Regions from separate parts of the Novosphingobium pituita genome, predicted to be linked through region 2. Evidence: predicted binding sites of a transcription regulator. Region 2 holds the regulator's gene; each other region holds the start of a gene.
The links. The regulator LexA, encoded in region 2, represses DNA repair genes until DNA is damaged. The targets are predictions, from matches to a motif close to GTTCCNCNCTTGTTCT.
Positions count from the first base shown of each region.

Region 1 (3,205 bases), 490 kb from region 2:
CCCCGCAATTCGCGCAGACGGTCACCGACCTGCTCCCTTATGGCGAGACCGACACCCTGTGCTACCGGGCCGAGCCCGACGAGGCCCTCGCCGCCCACCAGCGCCTGCTGTGGGAACCGCTGGTGACGATGGCCGAAGCCCGCCTCGGCGTTGAATTCGTGCGCGTCTGCGGGATCATCCACAAGCCGCAGAGCCCCGCCACGATGGCCGCGCTGCGCGGCGAACTCGAAGCGCTTTCGCCCTTCGCGCTGGCCGCCCTCCACAACACCGCCTCGCTCTCGGCCTCGCTGATCGTGGGCCTTGCCGCGCTCGATCCCCAGGCCGACCTCGTCGCGCTGTGGGACGCGGCGAGCGCCGAGGAAGACTGGCAGGCCAGCCTCTGGGGCAAGGACGAGGAAGCCCTCGCCCGCCGCACCCGCCGGGGTGAAGCCTTCGCCCAGGCCGCCCGCTTCGCCCATCTCGCCGGCTGCTAATTCGAAATTCGCCTGAAGGCGAATTTCGGTTCGGCACCGGCCCGCTCCCCCACCCGGCCTCCCATAGGGTACTATCGTAGGGAGGCCGGGTGGGGGAGCGGGCCGGTGCCGAACGATCCGAAACAAAGTTTCGGATCACCCACAAATCAAGCCCTCCTTGCGAGTCGCTCCTACAAGGCTTATCTTTCTTCCATGGCTATCCGCGAAATCCTTGAAGTCCCCGATCCGCGCCTGAAGCAGATCTCGGCCCCGGTCGAAGCGTTCGACGACGACCTGCGCACCCTCGTGGCCGACATGTTCGACACGATGTACGACGCGCCGGGCATCGGCCTTGCCGCGATTCAGGTCGGCGTTCCGCTGCGCGTGCTGGTGATCGACCTCCAGCCCGAAGACGAAAATGCCGAGCCCGAGCATTGCCACGACCACGGCTGCGGCCATTCGCACCGTCCGTCGATCCGCGAGCCGCGCGTCTTCATCAACCCGGAAATCCTCGATCCGTCGGAAGACCAGACGATCTATCAGGAAGGGTGCCTCTCGGTGCCCGAGATCTATGCCGACGTGAAGCGCCCCTCGCGCATCCGCGCGCGCTGGCAGGATCTGGACGGCCAGACCCACGAGGAAGCCCTCGACGGCTTGCTGGCCACCTGCCTCCAGCACGAGATGGACCACCTCGAAGGCATCCTGTTCATCGACCACCTCTCGCGCCTCAAGCGCCAGATGGCGCTCAAGAAGCTCGACAAGCTGCGCAAGGCCGCCTGAGGGGCCTCCACAGCAAACACGAAAAGCCCGCCGTTTTGGCGGGTTTTTTGTTGCCCTGTGGCGACTTGCCGAGTTGCGCGACTCTCCCGATTGCCCTACGTTCCCCCTCTGTTCTGAAATGGAGGCCGTGTGGGCGCGCTTGTTTTCGTGATTGTGGCTCTGGTCGTGGGGGCCGGTCTCGGCTGGTTTCTGGGCACGCGCCCTCTGGCGCAGGCGCAGGCAGATGCCCGCACCGCGCAGGGGCAGGTCAAGGCCATGGCCATCGATCTGGCGACAATGGCCGAACGCACGCGCCAGAGCGAACAGGTCGCAATGCAGCGCGATGCCCTGCGTAGCGAGCGCGACAGCCTCTCGGCCCAGCTCGCCGCCGCCCATGAACGCGCGCACGAGGCCGACGCCTTGCGCGACGCGCTGCACGCCGCGCGCGAACAGCGCGAGGATCTGGCCGCGCAAGTCGCCCGGCTCACCGCCGATGCGCTCCATTTCGACGAGCAGAAGCGCCTGCTGATCGCCTCGCAGGAGGCGCTGCGCCGCGAGTTCGAGAACGCAGGCAACAAGGTTCTGGAAAAGGCGCAGGAAACCTTCCTCGCCCGCGCACAGGAACGCTTCGTCCAGAGCGAGGAAAAGTCCGCCCAGGCCCTCGCCGCGCTGCTCGCCCCGGTCGACCAGCGGCTCAGGAGCTATGAGGAACAGGTCAGCCGCCTCGAAAAGGAGCGCGTCGACGCCTTCGGCAACCTCACCGGCCTGATCCAGTCGATGCGCGAAGGGCAGGAACAGGTCCGGGCCGAGGCCGCGCGGCTGGGCAATTCGCTGCGCAACGCGCCCAAGGCGCGCGGGCGCTGGGGCGAACAGCAATTGCGCAACGTGCTCGAACAGTGCGGATTGTCCGAGCACACCGACTTCATCACCGAACATTCGGTCGATACCGACGAAGGCCGCCTGCGCCCGGACGCCATCGTGAAGATTCCGGGCAACAAGCTGCTGGTGATCGACGCCAAGGTCTCGCTCAACGCCTATCAGGATGCCTTCGAGGCGGTGGACGACGCCGCGCGCGCGGCGGCGCTGACCGCCCATGTGCAATCGATGCGCAACCACATCCAGACGCTGGGCACCAAGGCCTACCAGAGCCAGTTCGAGGACGCGCCCGACTATGTGCTGATGTTCGTGCCGGGCGAACACTTCATCGCCGCGGCCCTCGAACGCGATCCCTCGCTGTGGGACTTTGCATTCGAGCGCAAGGTGCTGCTGGCCTCGCCCACCAACCTCGTGGCGATCTGCCGCACGGTCGCGCAAGTCTGGCGGCAGGACGGCCTCGCCCGCGAGGCGCGCGAAATCGGGCGCATGGGCGGCGAACTTTACGACCGCATCCGCGTGGCCGCCGAGCACCTCAAGCGCGTGGGCTCGGGCCTCGAATCGGCGGTGACCAACTACAACAAGTTCGTCGGCAGCTTCGAGCGCAACGTGCTCTCCTCGGCCCGCCGCATGCGCGAGAAGCACATCGAGATTTCCAGGGAAATCGAGGAAGCCCCGCTGGTCGAAACCGCGCCGCGCTATGGCGCCGCCGATGTCGTGCCGGAATCGGGGCCAGAACCGGTCGCGGAACCGACCCTTGCACCATCCGTTGCCCTCGAACACAGTCCCGAACAGGCAGCAGCAGGATAGGCAAGACACCATGAGGCGCGGCAGGACGAGGCCCGGCAGGACAAGGGCAACGGCACTTTCATTGGCCTTGTGCGCCGCGCTGGCCGGATGCGGCCCGGACAAGACCACAGAGGATGGCTCCACGCAGGAAAGCCCCTCTGCCGTGCCCGGCCCGTCCTCTGCCCCCGAAGCCGCCGCTTCGCCCGAACCTTCCGCCCGTCCGGCCCCTTCCCCCCCGTTCGTCGCCGCCGACACCGCCTCGGCCCTGCCGGCCATGGCGCTGCCGCCGCGTGACGATTGCGCGGGCCAGCCGGGCTGGGCCGAGTTTCGCG
Region 1 is NZ_BTFW01000001.1:1,636,498-1,639,702, forward strand. Features, by position in the region: gene SBI20_RS07590 (ATP12 family chaperone protein) at 1-473, shown strand, start outside; gene def (peptide deformylase) at 666-1,232, shown strand; gene SBI20_RS07600 (DNA recombination protein RmuC) at 1,362-2,894, shown strand; gene SBI20_RS07605 (hypothetical protein) at 2,956-3,205, shown strand, end outside.
Region 1: the regulator LexA is predicted to act here: its motif matches at 1,332-1,347, upstream of SBI20_RS07600 (DNA recombination protein RmuC).

Region 2 (3,205 bases):
TGCACAACAACTTCCTCGTCGAACGCTCGGGCAAGATGAGCAAGTCTTCGGGCGAGTTCCTGCGCCTGCAACTGCTGATCGACAAGGGCTACCACCCGCTCGCCTATCGCCTGCTGTGCCTTCAGGCGCACTATCGCAGCGAACTGGAATTCTCGTGGGAGGGCCTTGGCGCCGCGCTCACGCGCCTCAAGCGGATGGTCATGGCTGTTGCGCAACTGCGCGAGCGGGTCGAGGCTGGCGCTTCGGGCGAGGGCTGGGAGCGCCATGCGAAGATCGCGCCGCTGGTCGAACGCTTCGACGCGGCGATTTCCGATGATCTCAATACCGCCGTGGCGCTCACGGTGATGGACGAGGTGATCGCGCTCAAGAAGGTCGATCCGGCGCTCAAGCTGGCAGCGATCGGCGCGCTCGACGCGGTGCTGGGCCTGCAACTGACCACTCTGGCGCGCACCGACCTGCGCCTGACGCCCAAGGGCGCGACAATCACGCCCGAGGCGATTACAGCCGTGCTCGACGAACGCCGCGCGGCCCGTGCGGACAAGGATTTCGCGCGCAGCGATGCCCTGCGCGACGATCTGGCCACGCAGGGGGTCGAGGCGATGGACGGCGATCCGCTGGGCTGGGACTGGCGCCTGGGCTGAGCATGGTCAGGTCCCGTGCCGCCTGACGCGGATACGGGACCTGCTCCCTTCAGGCGGGGATGATTTCCAGCGACAGGGCCGGGGCGCCCCCGGCAATCGCGATCAGGCGGTCGATATTGGGGTGGGCGCCGGGCGTGGTGCGCGCGCCGGGGGTATGTTCGGCAAAGATTTCGAGGCCGAGTTCGGCAGCCTGCGCGTCGAGCGTGGCAAAGCGCGTCTTCAGATACTGGTAGACCGCGAGCGAGCCCTGCTGGCCCGGCTGGTTGGCAATGCTGCCTGCAAGTGTGCCATTGGCGTCGAACAGGTCGATCCGGGCCACGCCGTCGATGGCGGGAAGCCGGGCGAGATTATCCTTGAACGAGGGGCCGAACAGGAGCGTGGTCGTCATGGCAAAAAGCACCTTTGAAACGAAGGAAGTGCAGGGGGCTGGCAGGGTCTTCTGAGGCGACTGCCAGCCCCCTGCAACCGGTTTCGCTCAGTGGTAGCGGCGCAGGAGACCGGCGAGCTTGCCCTGTACCTCGATCTCGCTTTCGGCGTAGAATTGCGGTTCGTAGGCGGCATTGGCCGGGTCGAGGCGGATGCGGCCGCGTTCGTGGCGCAAATACTTGAGCGTGGCTTCCTCGCCATGGATGAGGGCAACCACGATCTCGCCATCGCGGGCGACATTGGTGCGGCGCACAAGCGCGACATCGCCATCGAGAATGCCGGCGTCGACCATCGAATCGCCTGAAACTTCGAGCGCATAATGTTCGCCCGAGCCGAGCAGGGCGGCAGGCACGGGAAGCATGGCGCTGCCCTCGATCGCCTCGATCGGCATGCCTGCGGCGATCCGGCCATGAAGCGGGATTTCGACCACGTCGTTGGCGGGCTTGCGCAGCGGGGGCGTGCTTGCCGGGGCGGCACTCGTGGCGCGGGCACGCGACGGTGCCTTGGTGGCCAGGCTCTCGGGCTCGCGGATCACTTCGAGGGCGCGGGCGCGGTTGGGCAGGCGGCGGATGAAGCCGCGTTCTTCCAGCGCGGAGATCAGGCGGTGGACGCCTGATTTCGACTTGAGGTCGAGCGCCTCCTTCATTTCCTCGAACGAGGGGGAGATGCCGGACGCATCAAGCCGCGTCTGAATGAACGAGAGCAGTTCGTGCTGCTTGCGCGTAAGCATCCGCAAGTCTCCTTTGGCGAACGAATGCGGAACGAATAAGCAACCAAACCGAACCCGTCAAGCAAATCCGCCACAATCGAGCAGATAGATCGGCACTTCACTCGCTTCTGGCTGCATTGGCGCGCGCGCTTCGCGGCGCACGAGGCAATTGGCCCGTGCGATGGGCGAGAGTGCGCCCGAATCCTGCAACGGGTCGAGCATGACCTTGCGGCCATCCCATTGTCCGCGCAAAAATTCGGTGCGGCTGCCCCCTGCAGGCATGGCTTCGCCCAGCGGCACCATCAGCGGGCGGGGCAGGGGGTGGGCGGCGCCCAGCGTGGCGCGCAGCAGCGGCAGCAGGAACAGGTGTGCGGTCACGAAGGCCGAGGCCGGATTGCCCGGAAGGCCGAGGATCACTTGCGACTGGTGCTCGCGCGGGCGGCGTCCGACGAGGATCGGCTTGCCCGGCTTGATCCCAACCCGCCAGAAATCGAGGCTGGCGCCAATGGCTTCGAGGGCGGGGCGCACGAGGTCGTGATCGCCGACCGAGGCGCCGCCGCTGGTTACCACGATGTCGGCCTCGCGCGCGGTGTCGAGCGCGCTGGCCAGTGCATCGAGGCGGTCGGGCACGGGGCCGATACGGGTGACCTTGACCGGCAGGCTCGATGCCATGGCCGCCAGCATCGGGCCATTGCTGGCCGGGATCTGGTGGGGGAGCAGCGGGTGGCCGGGGGCGGCCAGTTCGTCGCCGCTGTCGATCACCGCGACGGTAAGGGGACGGTGGACGGGCAGGTGGGAGTGACCTGCGGCGATGGCCAGCGCGATCTGGGCGGGCCCCAGGCGGGTGCCGGATTCGAGCAGGGGATGGCTGGTGGCAAAGTCCATGCCCGAGGGGCGGATATGGCGCCCGAGCGGGTCTGGCGGGGTTCCGGTGAAGGCCACCTGATCGCCGTGGCGAGCCGTGTCTTCCTGAAGCAGGACCATGTCGGCCCCGGCAGGCAGGGCCGCGCCGGTGCTGATGCGGACGGCCTCACCCGGCCCGACCGTACCGGTGAACGGATGCCCGGCGGCGCTTTCGCCCACGACTTCCCACGGGCCGGGCATGTCGGCCTGACGCAGGGCATAGCCGTCCATCGCCGAAAGGGCGGTGGCGGGCTGGGTACGCTCGGCCAGCAGGGGGCCTGCCAGATAGTGGCCGAGGCATTCGGCGCTGGCGATGTGTTCGATGGCCACGCGCGGGGCGAGCGCGATCAGGCGGGCCTGCGCCTCTTCAAGCGCGAGCGGGGGCTTGCGCGGGCGCCCCTGGGGAACGGGATTGGTCACGGGAAATGTCTCACTCGGGGCAGGTCCAGTCGCCCGACTTGCCGCCGCGCTTGGCGATCAGGCGGACGGCCTCGATGATCATGCCCTTGTCGACGGCCTTGGCCAT
Region 2 is NZ_BTFW01000001.1:1,147,110-1,150,314, reverse strand. Features, by position in the region: gene cysS (cysteine--tRNA ligase) at 1-641, shown strand, start outside; gene SBI20_RS05485 (DUF2322 family protein) at 691-1,029, opposite strand; gene lexA (transcriptional repressor LexA) at 1,117-1,797, opposite strand; gene SBI20_RS05475 (molybdopterin molybdotransferase MoeA) at 1,855-3,099, opposite strand; gene moaC (cyclic pyranopterin monophosphate synthase MoaC) at 3,110-3,205, opposite strand, start outside.

Region 3 (3,205 bases), 1.1 Mb from region 2:
TCAGCGGACAGATCGATCCCCAGAATTTGTGCGCCCGCGCGCCGCTGGGCAAGCGCCAGGGTCAGTTCACCTGCGCCACAGCCCAGATCGAGCACCCGCGTGCCCGGTTCGCGCCCGATGGCCTCCAACAGGGCCGGTGTCAGCCCCGAAAACGAGAGGTCGGTGCGCTGCCATTCCTGCGACCAGGCACGGCCAACGCCGCCCTGCCAATCCGTTGCTTGGGTCATGGTCCTTCTTCCCGCCCTCCGCACCCCCGGTCAAGTCAAAGCCGCGGGACGGGCTGCGGTCGCTTCGCGAATTCGGGATTCAAGGAAAAACTTTGAAGAACAAGGGATATCGAAGGGGGCAAGGCCCCCTTCACCCCATTATCTTTGGCAGGCGTTGCACTGGTGGCCATGCCAGGTGTGGCCGCGGGCACCTGCACCCGATCCTCTCCACGGTGTGGGGAGGATCGGGGAGTGATTAGGCGTTGTCTTCGGTTTCGGGCTCGGGTTCGGCCATCAGGCCTTCGGCGACCTGTTCGGTGCGGGCGCGGATGGCCGATTCCAGACGGTCGCGCACTTCGGGGTTGTCCCGCAGGAACTTCTTGGCGTTCTCGCGGCCCTGACCGATGCGGATCGAATCATAGCTGAACCACGCGCCCGACTTCTCGACAAGCTTGGCCTTGACCCCCAGATCGATCATTTCGCCGATCTTGGAAATGCCTTCGCCGTACATGATGTCGAATTCGACCTGCTTGAAGGGCGGAGCGACCTTGTTCTTGACGACCTTCACGCGGGTGGTGTTGCCGGTGATCTCGTCACGGTCCTTGACCTGCCCGGTGCGGCGGATGTCGAGACGCACCGACGCATAGAACTTGAGCGCGTTGCCGCCCGTGGTGGTTTCCGGGTTGCCGTACATCACGCCGATCTTCATGCGCACCTGGTTGATGAAGATCACCATGCAGCGCGAACGGCTGATCGAGCCGGTCAACTTGCGCAGGGCCTGGCTCATCAGGCGGGCCTGAAGGCCGACGTGGCTGTCGCCCATCTCGCCCTCGATTTCAGCGCGGGGAACGAGCGCCGCAACCGAGTCGACCACCAGCACGTCGATCGCGTTCGAGCGCACCAGCGTATCGGTGATTTCAAGCGCCTGTTCGCCAGTATCGGGCTGAGAGACGAGCAGGTCGTCGATGTTGACGCCCAGCTTCTTGGCATAGATCGGGTCGAGCGCGTGTTCGGCGTCGACGAAAGCCGCCGTGCCGCCCGCCTTCTGCGCCTCGGCGATGACGTGGAGCGCCAGCGTGGTCTTGCCCGAGCTTTCCGGCCCGTAGATTTCGACGATGCGGCCACGCGGCAGGCCGCCAATGCCCAGCGCAATGTCCAGCCCGAGCGACCCGGTCGGAATCGACTCGATCTGCATCGTTTCTTTCGAGCCCAGCTTCATCACCGAGCCCTTGCCGAACGCGCGGTCGATCTGGGCCAGCGCGGCGTCGAGCGCCTTCTGACGATCCATGTCTTTTTCTGTGCCTTCCTGAATGAGCTTGAGCTGCGCCGCCATGGCTGCTTCTCCCTGCCTAGAGATGGGTGACACGAACCGTCAACACAAGCCCACACGTACCCACTTTGTTCTTCAAGAACAAGAGTGGAACGATCATTTCCCTCCACACTGGCCGAAAATCATCGGAAACACCCGCCGATACGGCGTTTTACAAGCCTTCGCCAATCAGCAGATGCCCCGGAACGCAGCCCGAAGAGGCTGGCGCAGGCGGTGGAAAAAATGCTTCCACCTTGGCGGAACCGGCCTGCCCACACCGACTCAACCGCGCAGTACGTGCTCCACCGCCGCCACGATCTGCGCGACCGAGAACGGTTTGGCGAGGAAATGCATGTTGGGAATGTCGATCTCGCGGCGCAACTGCTCCTCGGCATAGCCCGACATGAACAGCACCGGCAGGTCGGGCCTGATCCGGCGGATCTCGCGCGCCATGGCCGGGCCGTCCATCGAGGGCATCACCACGTCCGACACGACCAGATCGATGTCCTCGCCCAGCCCGATCAGGCGCGAGAGGGCTTCGAGGCCATCCTCGCCATCAGCAGCCGTCGTCACGTCATAGCCCTGACGAACCAGCGCGCGTTCGGCCACCGCGCGCACGGTGTCCTCGTCCTCGACCAGCAGCACGCGCCCGCCCCCGGTCCATTCCGTGCGCCGCGCCTCGCCCTTGGCCTTGGGCGCCTCGGCGGCCAGATCCGCCGGATCGGGAACGTGGACGGGCAGGTAGATCGTGAAGCGCGTGCCCTTGCCCACTTCGCTGTCGGCAAAGATGAAGCCGCCCGACTGCTTGACGATGCCATAGACCGTCGAAAGCCCGAGGCCCGTGCCCTTGCCCTTTTCCTTGGTGGTGAAGAACGGTTCGAAGATCTTGCCGATCTGCGAGGGCTTGATCCCGTGGCCGGTGTCCTCGACGACGAGCGCGGTATAGTCGGCAATCGGCAGGATTTCGCTGCGCATGGCGCGCACGTCCGCCGCGCTGACCCGACGGGTCATGATCCGCAAGGTGCCGCCCGCCTTCGTGTCGGTGCCGTTGGCGGTCATCGCATCGCGCGCATTGACTGCCAGATTGAGCAGGACCTGTTCGAGCTGCATCGGATCGGCGCGCACGAGGCCCAGATTGCGGTCGTGGGTGACTTCCAGCTGGATCTTCTCGCCCAGCAGACGCTTCAGCAGGGTCGAAACTTCGGCCACGACATCAGGCAGTTGCAGCACTTCGGGGCGCAGCGTCTGCTGGCGCGAGAAGGCCAGCAACTGCCGGGTGAGTGAGGCGGCGCGGTTGGAATTGGCCTTGATCTGCTGGATGTCGTCGTAATCGCTGTCGCCGGGGGTGTGGCGCATCAGGATCAGGTCGCAATAACCGATGATCGCGGTCAGCACGTTATTGAAATCGTGGGCGACACCGCCCGCCAGCTGACCCACCGCCTGCATCTTGGTGGCCTGGGCGATCTCGCGCTTGAGGCGGGCTTCCTCGGTCGAATCCTTGATGCTGAGCAGGACCGTCCCCTCGCCCAGCCCGCGCACGCCCGCAAGACTGACCGAGACCGGCTCCTGCGGCGCGCTGTGCAGCCGCACCGCCACGTCGCCTGCCGTGGGCGCCCCTTGGGCATAGCGACGCACCGCATCGGCCAGCGCGCCCTTGTCCTCGCGGATCACCAGATCGGACGGGTAGGGC
Region 3 is NZ_BTFW01000001.1:67,774-70,978, reverse strand. Features, by position in the region: gene SBI20_RS00310 (class I SAM-dependent methyltransferase) at 1-227, opposite strand, end outside; gene recA (recombinase RecA) at 463-1,539, opposite strand; gene SBI20_RS00300 (hybrid sensor histidine kinase/response regulator) at 1,798-3,205, opposite strand, start outside.
Region 3: the regulator LexA is predicted to act here: its motif matches at 1,615-1,630, upstream of recA (recombinase RecA).

Region 4 (3,205 bases), 640 kb from region 2:
AGTTCCACACGTTGGTCGAATCCTTCGACTTTTCGCGCAGCAGCTTTTCCAGATAGGGGTTCTTGACCACGAACGAGCCCGAGAGGGTCTTGTGCGTGTAGATGTTGGCCGGGATCGGCTCGATGCAGGCCGAGGTGCCGCCGCAGATGATCGAGATCGACGCGGTCGGCGCGATCGCCATCTTGCACGAGAAACGCTGCATGGAGCCCATGTCGGCCGCGTCGGGGCAGGGGCCGCGTTCCTGGGCCAGCAGCAGCGAGGCCTCGTCGGCCTTGGCGGCGATGTGGCGGAACATCTTGAGGTTCCAGGCCTTGGCCATGGCCGATTCGAAGCCGATGCCCTTCTTTTGCAGGAACGAGTGGAAGCCCATCACGCCCATGCCGACCGAGCGTTCGCGCGCTGCCGAATACTTGGCGCGGGCCATTTCGTCGGGCGCGCGGTCGATGAAGTCCTGAAGCACATTGTCGAGGAAACGCAGCACGTCTTCGACAAAGCGCTTGTCGCCCTGCCATTCGTCCCAGGTTTCCAGGTTGAGCGACGAGAGGCAGCAGACCGCGGTGCGGTCGTTGCCCAGATGGTCGATGCCGGTGGGCAGGGTGATTTCCGAGCACAGGTTCGAGGTCGAGACCTTGAGGCCCAGTTCGCGATGATGCGCGGGCATCATGCGGTTCACCGTGTCGTTGAAGACGATATAGGGCTCGCCCGTGGCGAGGCGCACTTCGACCAGCTTCTGGAACAGCGAGCGCGCATCGAGCTTGTTGCGCACCGAGCCGTCCTTGGGGCTGCGCAGGGCAAATTCGGTGCCGTCGCGCACGGCTTCCATGAATTCGTCGGACAGCAGCACGCCGTGGTGCAGGTTGAGGGCCTTGCGGTTGAAGTCGCCCGACGACTTGCGGATTTCGAGGAACTCCTCGATCTCGGGGTGCGAGATGTCGAGGTAGCAGGCCGCCGAGCCACGGCGCAGCGAGCCCTGGCTGATCGCCAGCGTCAGGCTGTCCATCACGCGCACGAACGGAATGATGCCGCTGGTCTTGCCGTTGAGGCCGACGTTCTCGCCGATCCCGCGCACATTGCCCCAGTACGTGCCGATGCCGCCCCCGCGCGAGGCGAGCCAGACGTTCTCGTTCCAGGTCTTGACGATGCCTTCGAGGCTGTCCTCGACCGAGTTGAGGTAGCACGAGATCGGCAGGCCCCGCCCGGTGCCCCCGTTCGAGAGAACCGGCGTTGCGGGCATGAACCAGAGGTTCGAGATATAGTCGTAGAGACGCTGGGCATGGGCCGCATCGTCGGCATAGGCGTCGGCCACGCGGGCAAACAGATCCTGATAGGTCTCGCCGGGCAGCAGGTAGCGGTCGTCGAGGGTTTCCTTGCCGAACGCGGTCAGCTTGGCATCGCGCGAGGCGTCGGTGCGGATCGTGAAGCGGCGGGGATTGACCGCCTTGGAATCGAGCGGCTGGGCAGCCGGGGGCGCGCTGGCGAGCAGCGCCGCCGAGGCCGCAGCGGCCAGATCGGCGGCGGCAGCCTCGACCGCAGCGGTCGCGGCGTTGTTTGGGCCGGTGTTGTTTGGAGCAGCCTTGGCGGCCTTGGCCGCCTTCCTGGTGGAGGGTGCCTTTTCCGGGGCCTTGTCGTCAGCCATCATGGTCGTACCCTTTTCCGCTGCCTGAGCGCCATTGTTGCGCTCCATCGCGGCCAGGCCGCCTTCCAGTCCCAGTTCGTCCTGCGCCATCACCCAAGCCAATCCATCGTTTGCATCTCCGGTCCGCAAGTCCATGGTCGTTCCCCGTTGTTCACGAGGTCCGCCCTTGTCCGACGGACCGGATCAAAAGACACCCGTTCACAGGCCGCGTGGCAGCAGGTGCTGCCTGCAACGGCCCAGACCGCGACAGCCCCTGCCAGAGCCTCATCGGAGCCATCGCTCGTTCGAAGCCTTCGCAAGGGTCATGCCAAAATCGAAACAGAAGAAGAACGATACGCCTCCTTCCGTCATGGTGCAGTGCCGCACGAGCCCAAAAACGCAGCGACGCCAACGGGTCCGCCGATTGGCGGATGGTCCGTGTCCCCCTTGCGGGGTCTCCCGACGTCTGACTAGGTTTGGTTGGTGGCGATCACTGCGACCACAACAGGTGGTGTAGTATGGGTATCTTTTCGCCCGCGCAAGAGGGTTCGATCCCTATCCGGGTGGGCGCGAAGATAAGCGGGCAAGGCGTGAGCGGGCGCGACGCGCGGCAATCCTTGGCGAACGAAGGATGCAAGGGGAAATTGCCCTTCGCGAAATATATTTTTCGAGTGCGTTTATCCCCGGCATAGTGGTTTACGCAGCCAATGCAAAAAACAGGAAAGGTGATGCCCCTTGGGTGATATTCTCTCGATGTTGCTTTCGGGTCTGCTGGTGGGGTTGGCCGCCCGCGTGCTCTATCCCGGCGCGGTCGACATGGGGCTGGCGCGCACGATCCTGCTGGGGATCGGCGGGGCGCTGGTGGCGGGGCTGGCTTCGAGCCTGGCCGGGCGCGGCACGGTGGGCGAAGGGTTCAACCGGGCCGGGTGCCTGGCCTCGGTGGTGGGCGCGCTCGTGCTGATCTATCTGGGCCGCCATTTCTGGTAGGCGGCGTTTACGGGAGTGAAATCCGGCGGGATTTGGATTTTATAATCCCGCCGGATTTCATTCAGTCCTCCCTGTGCGGTGGGCACAAGGGGGCTGGCAAGGGTGTTTCTCAGTTGGGAACCAGAATCGTCTCGCGCGCGGCGGGCTGGGCCTCGGGGTAGTCCTGGTTGTAGTGCAGGCCCCGGCTTTCGCGGCGGGCGCGGGCGCTTTTCACGATGAGGTCGGCAGCCTGGAGCAGGTTGCGCAGCTCGATCAGGTCGGCGGTCACGCGCACGTTGCCGTAGTACTCGTTGACCTCGTTCTTGAGCAGCTTGATGCGGTGCGCGGCGCGTTCGAGGCGCTTGTTGGTGCGCACGATGCCCACATAGTTCCACATGAAGCGGCGCAGTTCGGTCCAGTTCTGCTTGATCACCACTTCCTCGTCGGAATCGGCGACCCGGCTGTCGTCCCACGCGCGCACGTCGGGCGGGGGGGCGAAATCGTCCCAGCGGGCCAGAATGTCGCGCGCGGCCGCATCGCCGAACACGAAGCATTCGAGCAGGCTGTTCGAGGCCAGGCGATTGGCCCCGTGGAGCCCGCTTTCCGAGCATTCGCCCACCGCAT
Region 4 is NZ_BTFW01000001.1:1,789,670-1,792,874, reverse strand. Features, by position in the region: gene SBI20_RS08280 (ribonucleoside-diphosphate reductase subunit alpha) at 1-1,726, opposite strand, end outside; gene SBI20_RS08275 (GlsB/YeaQ/YmgE family stress response membrane protein) at 2,351-2,602, shown strand; gene nadB (L-aspartate oxidase) at 2,712-3,205, opposite strand, start outside.
Region 4: the regulator LexA is predicted to act here: its motif matches at 1,957-1,972, upstream of SBI20_RS08280 (ribonucleoside-diphosphate reductase subunit alpha).